DNA from 2 places in the Nocardioides sp. NPDC127503 genome. Region 1 is predicted to be linked to the other one. Evidence: riboswitches for the same ligand, from Rfam matches in the RefSeq annotation. Region 1 holds a riboswitch; the other holds the start of a gene.

Region 1 (7,301 bases):
AGGATGGGCGGCTCGGTCTTCTCTTCGACCTCACCGAGCGTGACCCCCGGGGCGAGCTCGACGAGGCGCAGGCCCTCGGGGGTGATGTCGAGGACGCAGAGGTCGGTGATGATGCGCTGCACGACGCCGAGGCCGGTGTAGGGCAGCGAGCACTCGTTCACGATCTTGTAGGAGCCGTCGCGGGCGACGTGCTCCATCAGTACGACGACCTTCTTGGCGCCGTGGACGAGGTCCATCGCGCCGCCCATGCCCTTGACCATCTTGCCGGGGATCATCCAGTTCGCCAGGTCGCCCGACGAGGAGACCTGCATGGCGCCGAGGATGGCGGCGTCGATCTTGCCGGAGCGGATCATGCCGAAGCTCATGGCGGAGTCGAAGAAGCTCGCGCCCTTGCGTACGGTGACCGTCTCCTTGCCGGCGTTGATCAGGTCCGGGTCGACGGCGTCCTCGGTGGGGTAGGCGCCGGTGCCCAGGATGCCGTTCTCGCTCTGCAGCACCAGCTCGACGTCGTCGGGGACGTAGTTGGGCACCAGTGTCGGCAGCCCGATGCCGAGGTTGACGTAGTCGCCGTCGGACAGCTCCGCGGCGGCGCGGGCGGCCATCTCTTCACGTGTCCATGCCATGTCAGCGGACCGTCCTCTTCTCGATGCGCTTGTCGGCGGCCTGTTCGGGGGTCAGTGGAACCACGCGGTGGACGTAGACCCCGGGGAGGTGGATGTCGTTCGGCGCGAGGTCGCCGGGCTCGACGAGCTCCTCGACCTCCGCGATCGTGATCTGCCCGGCCATCGCGGCCAGCGGGTTGAAGTTGCGGGCGGAGTCCTTGAAGACGAGGTTGCCGTGGCGGTCACCCTTCCACGCGCGGATGATGCCGAAGTCGGCGACGATGGCCTCCTCCAGGACGAACTCCTTCTCGCCGTCAGGCGTCTCGAAGGTCATCACCGGCTTCTCGGGCGAGGTCTTGATGACATTGCCGGCGTCGTCGTACTTCCACGGCAGCCCGCCCTGCGCCACCTGCGTGCCGACGCCGGTGCGGGTGTAGAACGCGGCGATGCCGGAGCCGCCGGCGCGCATCCGCTCGGCCAGCGTGCCCTGCGGGGTCAGCTCGACCTCGAGATCGCCGGAGAGGTACTGCCGCGCGAACTCCTTGTTCTCACCGACGTACGAGGCGACGACCCGCCGCAGGCGTCCGGCGCCGAGCAGCAGGCCCAGACCCCAGTCGTCGACGCCGGCGTTGTTGGAGACCACCTCGAGGTCGGTGACGCCGGCCTCGAGCAGAGCATTGATGAGCACCGAAGGGATGCCGCACAGCCCGAAACCGCCGACCGTGAGGGTCGCTCCGTTCGGGATGTCCGCGACCGCCTCGGCAGCTGAGGAGATGACCTTGTCCATGATGATCAGTCAAGGGTGGGCCGGCGGTTCGGTCAATAGATGAGCGCGAGTTCACGCTCGATCTTTCGTTGACCGACCCTGCTGCCGCAGATGCGTTCACTGAGTGGACGTCGCCTATCGTACGTCCCATGGAACCCGGTCCTGGAGCGCAACAGCCCAGCATTCAGCCCAGCGTGATCCGCCGCAGTGCGCACCTGCTGCGGTTGCTCGCCGCGCGCGAGCCGGAGGGTGCAACGACCACCCATCTGGCGACGACCGCTGCCATCCCGCGCCCGACCGCCCACCGCCTGCTCAGTGCCCTCCAGGAAGAGGGGCTGGTCGAGCGCGACAACGACACCGGCACCTGGCACCTGGGCCCGGAGTGCTTCCTGCTCGGCGCCGCCGCGACCACCCGCCACGACATCACCCCGGCGGCCCGGGCGGCCGTGCTGCGCATCGCCCGGGAGACGGGGGAGAGCGCCTTCTTCTCGATCCGGCGCGGCGACGAGACGGTCTGCGTACTGCGCGAGGACGGCAGCTTCCCGATCCGCTCCCACGTGCTCCACGAGGGGATCCGGTTTCCGCTCGGCGTCGCCTCGGCCGGCCTGGCGATCCTCGCCTTCCTGCCGGAGTCGCGGCGCGAGGCCTACCTGGCCCGTACCGACCTCGTCGGCGCCTACGGCGCGCAGCACTCCGCCGAGGCCCTGCGCGAGCGCGTCGCCGCGACCCGCGAGCTCGGTTTCGCGGTCAACCCGGGCCTCATCGTGGTCGGCAGCTGGGGCCTCGGCGCCGCCGTCTTCGACGCCCACGGCCAGCCATACGGAGCGCTGAGCATCACCGGCATCGAGGCCCGCCTCGGACCCCCGCGCCAGCACGAGCTCGGCCGTCTCCTCCTGGAGGCTGCCCACACTCTGACGACTAGCTCCGGGTCGACAGCTGCGGGCGCCCGGTCATGATCCGGGCGAGCGCGGCGTCGGAGGCGAGCTGGGCGTCGCGGTCGTAGGTGGAGGTGAAGGCGAGGAGCTCGTCGGCTCCGGTGGCCTCGGCGAGCTGGTCGAGACGACGCCGGACGGTCTCGGCGGATCCCGCGGTCGTACGCGCCAGGTGCGCCTCGACGCGTTCGCGCAGCTGGTTCGACCATGCTTGGTCGCGGATCGCCGCGACCGGCTCGAGCGGGCCGAACTCGCCGGTCTGCCGTGACCTGGCCATCGCCCAGGCCTCCGGCAGGGCGAGCTCGGCGGCCTCGGCGTCGGTGTCGGCGACCAAGACGTCGACGGAGATCATCACCGAAGGCTCGGCTGCTCGAGAGGAGGGCCGGAAGTCGTTCCGGTACGCCCCCAGCAGCTCGTCCAGCCGAGGGCTGTCGAGCACCGGACCACCCACGACGACCGGCAGCCCGAGCCGAGAAGCGAGCGCGACGCCCTTCCCTGTCGCGAGCACGAACATCGGGATCTGGTGAGCCGCCGCTGGCCGGGCCGTGACCGCCGCGGTGCGGTCGAGATAACCACGGAGCTCCTCGATGTCCTCGGCGAACGTGTCCGGGTCGTCGAGATCCTGCCGCAGGGCGCGGCGTACGGGTGCGGTGAAGCCCAACGTACGTCCCAGACCGAGGTCGATCCGGCCGGGATAGAGCGCGTCGAGCATGAGGAACTGCTCGGCTACGACCAGCGGCTGGTGGTGCGGCAGCATCACCCCGCCCGACCCGAGCCGAATCGTGGAGGTGTGTGCGCCGAGCGCACCGATCAGCACCGGCGGCGACCCCGAGGCGATCCCGGGTACCGCGTGGTGCTCGGCGACCCAGAACCGGTGGTAGCCGAGCCGCTCGGCGGAGACCGCGCGATCGATCGTGTGGGTCAGCGCAGCGCCCTCGGCGTACCCCACCCGCGTGCGGGACCGGTCCAGCATGGAGAGCTTCACGAGAGGTTCAACGACGCAGAGGCCTCGAGGCTTCCCGCAGTGTCCGGTGTGGCGAAGAACGCACTCGACAACGGTGCGATGCGGGACACACATCCGCTGTCGAAGCCCCGGATCTGGCTAGGCTGATGTCTTCGGTAAAAGGATGACAGGAGCGGCTGGGTAATGGATCAAGACGTGCTTCGGCACGCACCGCTTTTCAGCGAGCTGGACGACGAGTCGATGACGGCGATGCTCGCGATGATGGGTCAGGCCCGCCTCAGGCGGGGCGAGGTGTTGTTCCACGAGGACGACGCCGCCGACCGGCTCTACGCCGTCGTGGCCGGCAAGGTGAAGCTGAGCCGTGCCTCGGCCGGCGGTCAGGACAGCCTGCTGGCGATCCTGGGGCCGGGTCAGGTGTTCGGTGAGCTGTCGCTCTTCGACCCCGGCCGGCGCTCCTCGACGGTCACGGCCGTCACCGACGAGGTGGAGCTCGCCTCGCTGTCCCACGACGACCTGCTGCGCCTGCTCGACGGGCGGCCGGGCGTCACCCGTGGGCTGCTCGCCCTGCTGTCGGGTCGCCTGCGCCGGGCCAACGACGTGATCGGCGACCTGGTCTTCGCCGACGCTCCCCGCCGGGTGGCGAAGGCTCTGCTCGACCTCGCCGAGAGGTTCGGCCAGGAGACCGAGGAGGGCGTCCACGTACGCCACGACCTGACCCAGGAGGAGCTCGCGCAGCTCGTGGGCGCGGCTCGGGAGACGGTCAACAAGGCGCTCGCCGACTTCGCGGCCAAGGGCTGGGTCCGGCTGGAGTCGCGTTCGGTGATCATCACCGACATGGAACGGATCGTCCGCCGCGCGGGCTGATTCCGCTGGTCAGAGGCTGACCCGCACCAGCTGGCGGAGCCGGCGAAGGCCCTCGGTGCTCGGCCGTTCGGCCGGGGCCAGGGCCTCCGCGAGGCGCTCCCGGACCGGGTCGGTCTCGAGCTCCAGGCCGATGGCCACGAGCTCGCTCGTCGGCTCGGGCCTACGCGTCGCCGCCACGTGAGCGCTGCGTCCGACCAGGTTCACGTGGTAGCTGCGCGGTCCCTGGCCGGTCGCGACGGCGATGGTCCCCTTGACCCGGTACGCCGTCGCCGGCGGCTCCTCGAGCAGGTCGACCAGTCGAGCCGGCTCGATGGTGCCCGGGGTGGTCACGGTGACCGCTCGGGCGTGCTGATGGGCCTCGTGCGAAGCGGCCGCCTCGCGCAGCAGCGCGGCGATCGGCAGCTCGTCGGGCGGGTCCTCGGGCACCGCGGCGTCGTAGACCAGCCGCGGGTCGATGCGGCCACCCACCGCGTACGCCACATGGACCTCGGGGTTGTGCTCTCGCACGCGCTGCTCGATCCGGGCCAGGACCTCGTCCCGCTCATGAGCCGGCACCAGGTCCGTCTTGTTGACCACGACCAGGGACGCGGCCGCGAAGCGCACCGGCGCCGGGCCACGCCCGTCGTCGAGGGTGTCGAAGTACGCCGAGGCGTCGACGACCTCGATGAGCCCACCGCGGCGTACCCGCTCGACGCCGCTGAACCGGACCAGCCGGGCCAGCGTGCCGGGCTCGGCGATCCCGCTGGCCTCGACGATGACGACGTCGAGCGCGAACCGCGGGTGGGTCAGCTTCTCCAGGGCGTCGTCGAGGCCACCGGCGTCGGGCAGGCAGCACAGGCAGCCGTCGGCGATCGAGGCCGGCTCGTCGACCTGGCCTGTCACTAGGCCGGCGTCGACGTTGATGTCGCCGAAGTCGTTGACGACCACGCCCACCCGCGCGCCGGGCTGGCGCAGCAGATGGTTGAGCAGCGTGGTCTTGCCCGACCCGAGATGGCCGGTGAGGATGACCACGGGGACCCGGGTGCTGGTGGACGGCATCGGGCCATCGTAGGTCGTCAGATCTTGACGGCCGAGGTGGGCAGACCTAGGTTTGCCGCACAACTTCACATCCGCCACTTGAACCGCAGCGGGAGAGTCCTCGCCCATCCGGGGCGAGGCGCCGAAGGAGCAAACCTCCCCAGAATCTCTCAGGCCCAATGACCGCTGTGGTGAGGCGACCTCTGGAAAGACAGGATCCGCTGGATCCTGCACCCACGGTGCAAATCGCCCCTTCCGGGCGGTGAAGCTCTCAGGTAGCGATGACAGAGCGGGGAGGTCACCCGTCCACGGGTGCCGCGATTGACGGCACCCATCAGCAGGGAGCCTCCCGCACATGACCTCACCCGTCCCTACCCCTCTGCACGAGATCCACCAGGCGCTCGGTGCCTCGTTCACCGACTTCGCCGGCTGGAACATGCCGGTCCGCTACGGCTCGGAGACCGCCGAGCACAATGCGGTACGCACCACCGCAGGCCTCTTCGACCTGTCCCACATGGGCGAGATCGAGGTGACCGGCCCCGAGGCGGGACGCGCCCTCGACCGCGCCCTGGTCGGTCGGCCGTCGAAGATCGGCATCGGCCGCGCCCGCTACTCGATGGTCTGCGCCGAGGACGGCGGCATCATCGACGACCTCGTCGTCTACCGGCTTGAGCAGGAGCGCTACCTGGTCGTCGCCAACGCGAGCAACGTCCACGTGGTCGCGCCCGCTCTGGTCGAGCGGGCCGACGGGTACGACGCCGTGGTCCGCGACGCCTCCACGGAGTGGGCGCTGATCGCGGTCCAGGGTCCCGCCTCGGCGGCGATCGTCGCAGCCCTGACCGATCTGGACGTCCCGTCCCTGAAGTACTACGCCATCGACGCCGGCACGGTCGCCGGGATCGACGTCCTACTCGCCCGCACCGGCTACACCGGCGAGGACGGCTTCGAGATCTACTGCGCACCCTCGTCGGCCGCCGCTGTCTGGGAGGCCATCACCGAGGCAGGTACGCCGCACGGCCTGCAGCCCGCCGGGCTCGCCTGCCGCGACACCCTTCGCCTCGAGGCCGGCATGCCGCTCTACGGTCACGAGCTGAACCGCGAGACGACGCCCTTCGAGGCCGGACTCGGCCGGGTCGTCTCCTTCGACAAGCCCGACGGCTTCGTCGGCGATGCCGCCCTGGCCGTACGCCGCGACGAGGGCCCGCGCAGCGTGCTCGTCGGCCTGGTGTCCGCCGGGCGCCGATCCCCGCGGGCCGGCTACGCGGTCGTGGACCCGGCCACTGGCGACGAGATCGGCGTCGTGACCAGCGGCTCCCCGTCGCCGACCCTCGGCCGTCCCATCGCGATGGCGTACGTCAGGCCTGACCTCGCATCCGCCGGCACCAAGGTCCAGGTCGACGTACGCGGCAGCCGCGAGGACGCCGAGATCGTCGACCTTCCGTTCTACTCCAAGAAATGAGCACAGCCATGAGCAACCCGACCAACCTGTCGTACACCGCCGAGCACGAGTGGATCGAGACCCGCGGCGACGTCGCGCGCGTCGGCGTCACCGCCTTCGCCACCGAGGCGCTGGGCGACATCGTCTTCGTCGAGCTGCCCGAGGTGGGCACCAAGATCACCGGGGGAGAGAGCTGCGGCGAGCTGGAGTCGACGAAGTCCGTCAGCGACCTCTTCGCGCCCGCCGACGGCGAGATCCTCGAGATCAACTCGGCCGTCGTCGAGGACCCCGCGCTGATCAACAGCGACCCGTTCGGCGCCGGCTGGCTCTTCGAGATGCGTGTTTCTGGCGCTCCCGACCTTCTCGACGCCGCGGCGTACGACGCTCTGATCGAGGAGTGAACCGTCGTGACCGCTGATCTCAGCGGCGCACCCGCCCCGGTCGTGGCGATGACTTTGAGCACCTTCGACCTGTACTCGATCGGGATCGGTCCCTCCTCCTCCCACACCGTGGGACCGATGCGGGCGGCGAAGATCTTCGTCGACGGCCTTGTCGAGGACGGGCAGCTGGACGCGGTCACGCGGGTGAAGGCGGAGCTGTTCGGGTCGCTCGGCGCGACCGGGCACGGGCACGGCTCGGAGGGTGCGGTGCTGCTCGGCCTCGAGGGGGAGGAGCCGGCGACCGTCGACACCCGAGCCTCGTCCAGGCGGGTGGCGGC
Region 2 (7,301 bases), on a different contig from region 1:
GGCGGTCGCGCTGGTCTCCGGGTTCGGGATCAACTTCGGGTTCTACGGCGGGATCTTCCTGCTCGGCCTCTACTACCAGCAGGTCCGGGGCTGGAGCGGTGCCGCGGCGGGGCTGATGTTCGTCATCCCGGCGGCCATGACCACCTGCGCCAACGTGCTCGCACCACGCCTGGCGTACGTCATCGGCCGGCGCCCGCTCATCGCCGGCGGCCAGCTGATCCTCGCGGTGGGGATGCTCGCACTGGTCCTGCTTTCGACGACCACGCCGGTCTGGCTGGTCCTCGTCCTGCTCGTCCCGCTCTCCACCGGCGGCGCGCTGGCGATCACGCTCGTCACCGCGGACCTGATCGACGCGGTCGAGCCCGCCCGGGTCGGTGTCGCCACCGGCGCGCTGAGCACGTTCCGGCAGACGGGCGGCGCGATCGCGGTCGCCATATTCGGCGGTCTGGGAGCCGGCGCCAGCGGGATTCTCACCCTTCCCGGGATGCGGGTCTGCCTCCTCGTCGGAGCCGTGGTACTGGCGCTGACGGCGCTGGTCGCGACGACCGCGCGCCAAAAGCCTCATGCTCTACTTGAGGGTTAGGCTGGACGACACGCCGGAGGGGGTTCTTTGACCAGGGCCCTTGCGACGCTTACCTTGTAGTTGTCTCTGTTGTAACTCCAACGATGTGGTCCCCCCGCCGCAGCCGTTCATTCCCCGAGTGGAGTTACGCACAACGGAGTAGACGATGGAGGACATCGTGTTCGACCACGAACAGAAGCCCGGCCACGGCGCCGACGACGCGCAACGCGCGGCGGAGCAGGCTGACGAGCAGGGCCTTCTCTTCACCGACGATGTCTCGCCCCTGCCGAGCGACACCGGTTACCGCGGCCCGACGGCCTGCAACGCGGCCGGGATCAGCTACCGCCAGCTCGACTACTGGGCCCGCACCGGTCTCGTCGAGCCGAGCGTGCGCGGGGCCACCGGCTCCGGCACCCAGCGGCTCTACTCCTTCCGCGACATCCTGATCCTCAAGGTCATCAAGCGACTCCTCGACGCCGGCATCTCGCTGCAGCAGATCCGCGCTGCTGTGCAGCACCTGCGTGAGCGGGGCACCGACGACCTGACCCGCGTCACCCTGATGAGCGACGGCGCCTCGGTCTACGAGTGCACCAGCAACGACGAGGTCATCGACCTGCTCCAGGGCGGGCAGGGCGTCTTCGGCATCGCCATCGGTGGCGTCTGGCGCGAGATCGAGGGCACCCTCTCCGAGCTTCCCAGTGAGCGTGCCGCCGAGGACGGCGAGCAGGTCGCCTCGATGTCCGACGAGCTCTCCGCCCGCCGCGCCGCCCGCAACGCCGGCTGACGTAAACCTCACGTAACACTCGACCCTGAGACCCCGCAGAGGCGGGGCCTTGGGGTCGAGTCGTTTATGCTGGTGGTGCTGACCATCCCGCACGGGAGAGCTCCTCTCGAAGGGGCGCCGAAGGGGCAATTCCTCCCCGGAAACTCTCAGGCATCCACGACTGTGCGGACCAGGCAACTCTGAAGCGGCGCAGATGCGGTGACAGAGGGGGAGGGCGTACGAGTTGTCTTAGATGCCCTCAGGAGCCACTGTGTCCGACACGCCCACTCTGTCCGAGCTCGACGCCGCCTCTCCGTTCGTGGAGCGCCACGTCGGGCTCTCGGCCGCCGACGAGGCGACCATGCTGCAACGGCTCGGGTACGACTCGGTCGCGGCGATGATGGACGCGGCGGTGCCGGCCGGGATCCGCTCGGTCGAGTCGCTGGACCTGCCGGCTGCGCTGAGTGAGGCCCAGGTCGCGTCGCTGGCGCGGGAGATCGCGGCCTCCAACAAGCCCGGCGAGCCGATGATCGGGCTCGGTTACCACGCCACCGTGACGCCGCCGGTGATCCGTCGCAACGTGCTCGAGGACCCGAGCTGGTACACCGCCTACACGCCCTACCAGCCGGAGATCTCCCAGGGACGCCTCGAGGCGCTCATCAACTTCCAGACCATGGTCGGCGACCTGACCGGCCTGCCGGTGGCCAACTCCTCGCTCCTGGACGAGGGCACCGCGGCCGCCGAGGCGCTGGCGCTGGTGCACCGGGCGAACCGCAAGGGTTCCGGTCCGTTCGTCATCGACGCCGACGCCCTGCCGCAGTCGATCGAGGTCGTGAAGGTGCGCGCCGAGGCGATGGGCCTCGACGTCGTCGTGGCCGACCTCTCGCAGGGTCTGCCCGAGGGCGACGCGATCGGCGTGCTGGTGCAGTACCCCGGCGCCTCCGGCCGTGTGCCCGACCTCAAGCCGGTCGTCGACGCCGCCCATGAGCGCGGTGCGCTCGCCGTCGTCGCCGCCGACCTGCTCGCCCTCACCGTCCTCGAGGCGCCCGGCACCCTCGGCGCCGACGTCGTCGTCGGCTCGACCCAGCGCTTCGGCATCCCGCTCTTCTACGGCGGCCCGCACGCCGGCTACATGGCCGTCCACGAGGGGATCGAGCGGCACCTGCCCGGTCGTCTCGTCGGCGTCTCCGTCGACGCCGAGGGGCGGCCCGCGTACCGCCTCGCTCTGCAGACCCGTGAGCAGCACATCCGCCGCGAGAAGGCGACCTCCAACATCTGCACCGCGCAGGTGCTGCTGGCCGTCGGCGCTTCGATGTACGCCGTCTACCACGGCCCCGCCGGCCTGCGGACGATCGCGACCCGCACCCACCGGTACGCCGCCGTCCTGGCAGCTGCGCTCAAGTCGGCCGGCCTCCCGCTGGTCTCGGAGACGTTCTTCGACACGCTGGGTGTCACCGTGCCCGGACGGGCGGCCGATGTCGTCACCGCGGCGCGCCGCTTCGGCGTACATCTTCGTCTCGTCGACGCCGACACCGTCGGCATCTCGACCTCTGAGGCGACCACCCGCTCGACCCTGTCGGCCGTGCTGAACGCCTTCGGCGTCTCGGGCGCGGACCTGGACGAGATCGACCGCACCACGGGCAGCGCGCTGCCCGACGGCCTGGTGCGCACCAGCGACTACCTCACCCACGAGGTCTTCAACGCGCACCACAGCGAGACCCAGATGCTGCGCTACCTGCACAAGCTGGCGGCGCGTGACTACGCGCTCGACAAGGGCATGATCCCGCTCGGCTCGTGCACCATGAAGCTCAACGCGACCACCGAGATGGAGCCGATCTCGCTGCCCGGCTTCGCCGACCTGCACCCGTTCGTGCCCGCCGAGGACGCCGCTGGCTACACGCGCCTGGTCGGGGAGCTGGAGGGGTGGCTGGCCGAGGTCACCGGCTACGACGAGGTCTCCATCCAGCCGAACGCCGGCTCGCAGGGCGAGTTCGCCGGCCTGATGGCGATCCGTGGCTACCTGGACGCACAGGGCCAGGGGCACCGCAAGATCTGCCTGATGCCTTCCTCGGCGCACGGCACCAACGCCGCCTCGGCCGTGATGGCTGGGATGAAGGTCGAGGTCGTGAAGTCGTCCGAGGACGGCACCGTCGACCTCGACGACCTGCGGGCCAAGCTCGACGCCCACGGTGAGAACGTGGCCGCGATCATGGTGACCTACCCCTCGACGCACGGGGTCTACGAGGAGGGCATCACCGAGGTCTGCTCGCTGGTGCACGAGGCCGGCGGTCAGGTCTACATCGACGGCGCCAACTTCAACGCGCTCCTGGGCTACGCCAAGCCCGGCGAGTTCGGCGGCGACGTCTCCCACCTCAACCTGCACAAGACCTTCTGCATCCCGCACGGCGGTGGCGGCCCGGGCGTCGGTCCGGTCGCGGTCCGTTCCCACCTGGCGCCCTACCTGCCCTCGCACTCCCTGCACCCGGACGCCTCGAAGCGCTCGGGCATCGGCGCGATCTCGGCCGCTCCGTACGGCTCGGCCGGCATCCTGCCGATCTCGTGGGCGTACGTCCGGCTCATGGGCGCCGAGGGCCTGACCCGGGCGACGTCGGCCGCGGTGCTGTCGGCCAACTACGTGGCCGCACGGCTCAACGAGCACTTCCCGGTGCTCTACCGCGGCGAGACCGGCCTGGTCGCGCACGAGTGCATCCTCGACCTGCGGCCGATCACGAAGGAGACCGGTGTCACCGTCGACGACGTCGCCAAGCGACTCATCGACTACGGCTTCCACGCCCCGACGATGTCCTTCCCGGTCGCCGGCACGCTCATGGTCGAGCCCACCGAGTCCGAGGACCTCGGCGAGCTGGACCGGTTCATCGACGCGATGATCGCGATCAAGGGCGAGATCGACCGAGTCGCCTCGGGCGAGTGGACCGCCGAGACCTCGGTCCTGCGCGGCGCCCCGCACACCTCCCGCGCCCTCGTCGGCGACTGGGACCGTGCCTACTCGCGCGAGGAGGCCGTCTTCCCGCGCGGCATCACTGGGCCGAACGGGTCGGGCGACAAGTACTGGCCGCCGGTGGCCCGTATCGACAACACCTACGGCGACCGCAACCTGGTCTGCTCCTGCCCGCCCGTGGAGTCCTTCGCCGAGTGACCCAATCGCCGAGTCGGCGCGTCTTGACGCGCCGACTCGACGAGGTTTTGGTCAGCTGAGGGTCATGGAGGGCTCGCCGTTGGCGTTGAGCCCGGTGCCGTGGGTGCACGTGCCGGCCCTCGGCGCGCCACCGTTGTAGGCCTGGCGCAGACAGTTGCGCAGGGCGAGCTGGCCCCAGTAGTTCGGGTGCAGACTCTCCTGGATGTAGTAGTTGCCGCTCGTGGTGGAGACGGTGCGGATCTGGTTGACCCACTCGGTCTTGTCGACCGCGCCGGAGACCCGCCAGCTCGACAACCCCTTCTCCTCGAGAAGGCCCACCGTGTTCTCGCACAGACGGCGGCCCGCGAACGCGCCGGCGACGTTGAGCGTCTTGATGTTGGCCAGTCCGGAGTCGGTCGCCGCACCCGAGATCGTGTTGTTGATCGTCGGCAGGATCGTGTTGTACGCGTAGTCGGCATCCGCGTTCCAGAAGCCGCAGCCGCCGGTGTTCTGACGGGTGTAGCCGGACTCGCTGTAGCGGTAGCCCGACGAGGTCGCCAGCGGCGAGGGTACGTTCTGGACGATCAGGGTCCACGCGCTGTCTGCGTAGCCCGCGTTGCGCATGGCGGTGCGTACGTTCTGGAACGCAGTGGCGATCCTCGCGCGCACCGCGGCGACATTGCTGGCCGCCATCGCGCTGGTGACGACCGAGTCGTCCTTGCAGTAGTCCTTGCTCCAGGACGGCGAGGTCAGGAAGTTCTGGACGCACCGGGTGACGATGCTGGCGAAGTTGAAGTCGTTGCCGCCGATGCCGATCGCCACCGCCTTGACGTTGTGGCTCGCCGCGAAGTTCTGCAGCATGAGGGCCTGGCCCTGGTTGCCGCCGCTGGAGTAGAAGTCGATGCCGGGCTTGAAGTAGCCCTCGCTGGTCGTGGTCGTGCTGACCTTCGCGCCCGAGCAGGCCAGGTTGAGCCCGCTCACGCCACCGCCGACGTACGCCTCCGCGGCCGTGCTGCGGTGACACCGATTGATCGTCTCGGCCGTGTGGGTGGCGTTGTCGAAGTACGTCGCGCTGCCGCCCGCGTCGATCAGCGACTCGCCGGAGTTGCTGTTGCCGGCCCAACGGCCGGCCTCACCGGAGACGTAGCTGTCACCCACGGTGACCATCCACGGCGTGCCGCTGCCGGGACCGTCGGCATGTGCGGGAGAGGCCATCAACGATGTTGCCGAGAGCAGGGACGCGGGTAGGAGAAGGGTCGCGGCGACCTTGGCGACACGGGTGGTGAGACGTGGCACGGAAACCTCCGGTTGGTCTGGGACGGCTTCCGCGGTGCGGAGCCGCCTCAGGCTAGTGACGTACGTCACGCCAGGGAATGGCCGGGAGGAAATACCTGTCGCGCCGAAGGTTAATTCTTCGGCGATGCCAGGAGCCGACTCGAGATCTTCCCTGTGTCAGAGAAACGGCGGGACATCTGTCACCGGGAAGTCGTTCAGGTGCCGTGGATCTGGAGGGTGGATCCCTCGCGGCCCTTGGCGACGGCCAGCTGGGTGGGGATGCGCTCGCGCATCTCGGTGACGTGGCTGACCACGCCGATGATGCGGCCGCCCTCGCGGAGGGTGTCGAGGACGTCGAGTACGTCATCGAGGGTGTCGGCGTCCAGTGAGCCGAAGCCCTCGTCGACGAAGAGGGTGTCGAGCATCTGGCCGCCGGCCTCGTTCATGATCACGTCGGCCAGGCCGAGCGCGAGGGCGAGGGAGACCACGAACGTCTCGCCGCCCGACAGGGTTGCGGGGTCCCTCGACTCGCCGGACCAGTCGTCGCGGACCATCAGCGCCAGGCCACCGCGCCGGTCGCCGGCGCCCTTGGCCGCGGAGTGCTCCAGGGCGTAGCGCTGGTCGCTCATCTTCGCCAACCGCTCGTTGGCGGCGGCGACGACCTGGGTGAGGCGGTAGGCGACCACGTAGGCCGAAAGGCTCATCTGGAGCTGGTTGTCGCTGCTCTTGCCCTCGGCGAAGGAGGCGATCCGGGCGGCGACCTCGAGGTCGTCGCGTACGGGGGCCCAAGCCGAGAGCGCGCGGGTCAGGTCGCGTTGCAGGGAGTCGAGGCGGGCGGCCCGGTTGGCCGCGGTGTCGGCCGCCGAGCGGGCCGCGTCGGCGGCGTCTGCGGCCTTGCGGTGGGCAGTTGTGAGCGCCGGCAGGTCAGGCTCGTCGGTGGCCAGGATCTCGGCGGCGCCGGGGGAGTCGAGAGTCGCTCGGGCGGCCGCCAGGCTGTCGGCGTACGCCTTGATCTGGCTGTTCAGCGCCGCCACCTGCTCCGGCGGGAGCGCGGCGGCGAGGGCGCTCTCGGGGGTGTCGAAGCCGGCCCGGACCGCCGTGGCGGTGAGGGTGCGCTCGGCCCCGGCGAGGGCCTCGGCGGCGCGGGTGGCGGCCTCGAGTCGCTCGAGGCTGGTGGTCGCGGCGCGGTGGTCGCGGTCGAGCGCGGCGAGCAGGGCGTCGAGATCCGGGTGGTCGCCACGGACGTCGGTCAGCTGCTCCTCGAGTCGCTCGCGTTCCTCGGTGAGGTGACGCAGAGTGGTCTCGAGCTCGGCGGCGCGGGTCTCGAGCTCGGCACGGAGTGTCGCCGAGCGGGCCCGGCTCTCCTCGGCGGCGGTGAGCTGGGCGCGCAGGCTCGGCTCGCGGGCGGCCGTACGCTCCAGCTCGGCCAGCCGCTCGGCCAGCGACGCGGCCGGCTCGTCGGTCTCCCCGGCGGCTTCTTGGGCGAGCTGGAGGCGGGTGGTGAGGTCGCGCACGTGCTGGTCGCGGGCGTGCTCCTCGGCGCTGGCGTTGTCGTAGGTCGCCTG

Evidence for each region. A riboswitch is a leader RNA that binds a small molecule or an ion and turns the genes downstream of it on or off. The one in region 1 is predicted to bind glycine.
Region 2: linked by a shared signal. The riboswitch ahead of gcvP (aminomethyl-transferring glycine dehydrogenase) and the one ahead of gcvT (glycine cleavage system aminomethyltransferase GcvT) in region 1 are both predicted to bind glycine.

What each region holds. Positions count from the first base shown of each region.
Region 1 is NZ_JBEORH010000018.1:58,205-65,505, reverse strand. Features, by position in the region: gene ABTW65_RS28380 (3-oxoacid CoA-transferase subunit B) at 1-623, opposite strand, end outside; gene ABTW65_RS28375 (CoA transferase subunit A) at 625-1,389, opposite strand; gene ABTW65_RS28370 (IclR family transcriptional regulator) at 1,518-2,324, shown strand; gene ABTW65_RS28365 (LLM class flavin-dependent oxidoreductase) at 2,287-3,285, opposite strand; gene ABTW65_RS28360 (Crp/Fnr family transcriptional regulator) at 3,448-4,128, shown strand; gene ABTW65_RS28355 (CobW family GTP-binding protein) at 4,138-5,166, opposite strand; glycine riboswitch at 5,246-5,341, shown strand; glycine riboswitch at 5,343-5,443, shown strand; gene gcvT (glycine cleavage system aminomethyltransferase GcvT) at 5,501-6,604, shown strand; gene gcvH (glycine cleavage system protein GcvH) at 6,613-6,984, shown strand; gene ABTW65_RS28340 (L-serine ammonia-lyase) at 7,033-7,301, shown strand, end outside.
Region 2 is NZ_JBEORH010000001.1:550,624-557,924, forward strand. Features, by position in the region: gene ABTW65_RS02640 (MFS transporter) at 1-583, shown strand, start outside; gene ABTW65_RS02645 (MerR family transcriptional regulator) at 729-1,346, shown strand; glycine riboswitch at 1,429-1,519, shown strand; gene gcvP (aminomethyl-transferring glycine dehydrogenase) at 1,579-4,482, shown strand; gene ABTW65_RS02655 (SGNH/GDSL hydrolase family protein) at 4,534-5,757, opposite strand; gene ABTW65_RS02660 (AAA family ATPase) at 5,952-7,301, opposite strand, start outside.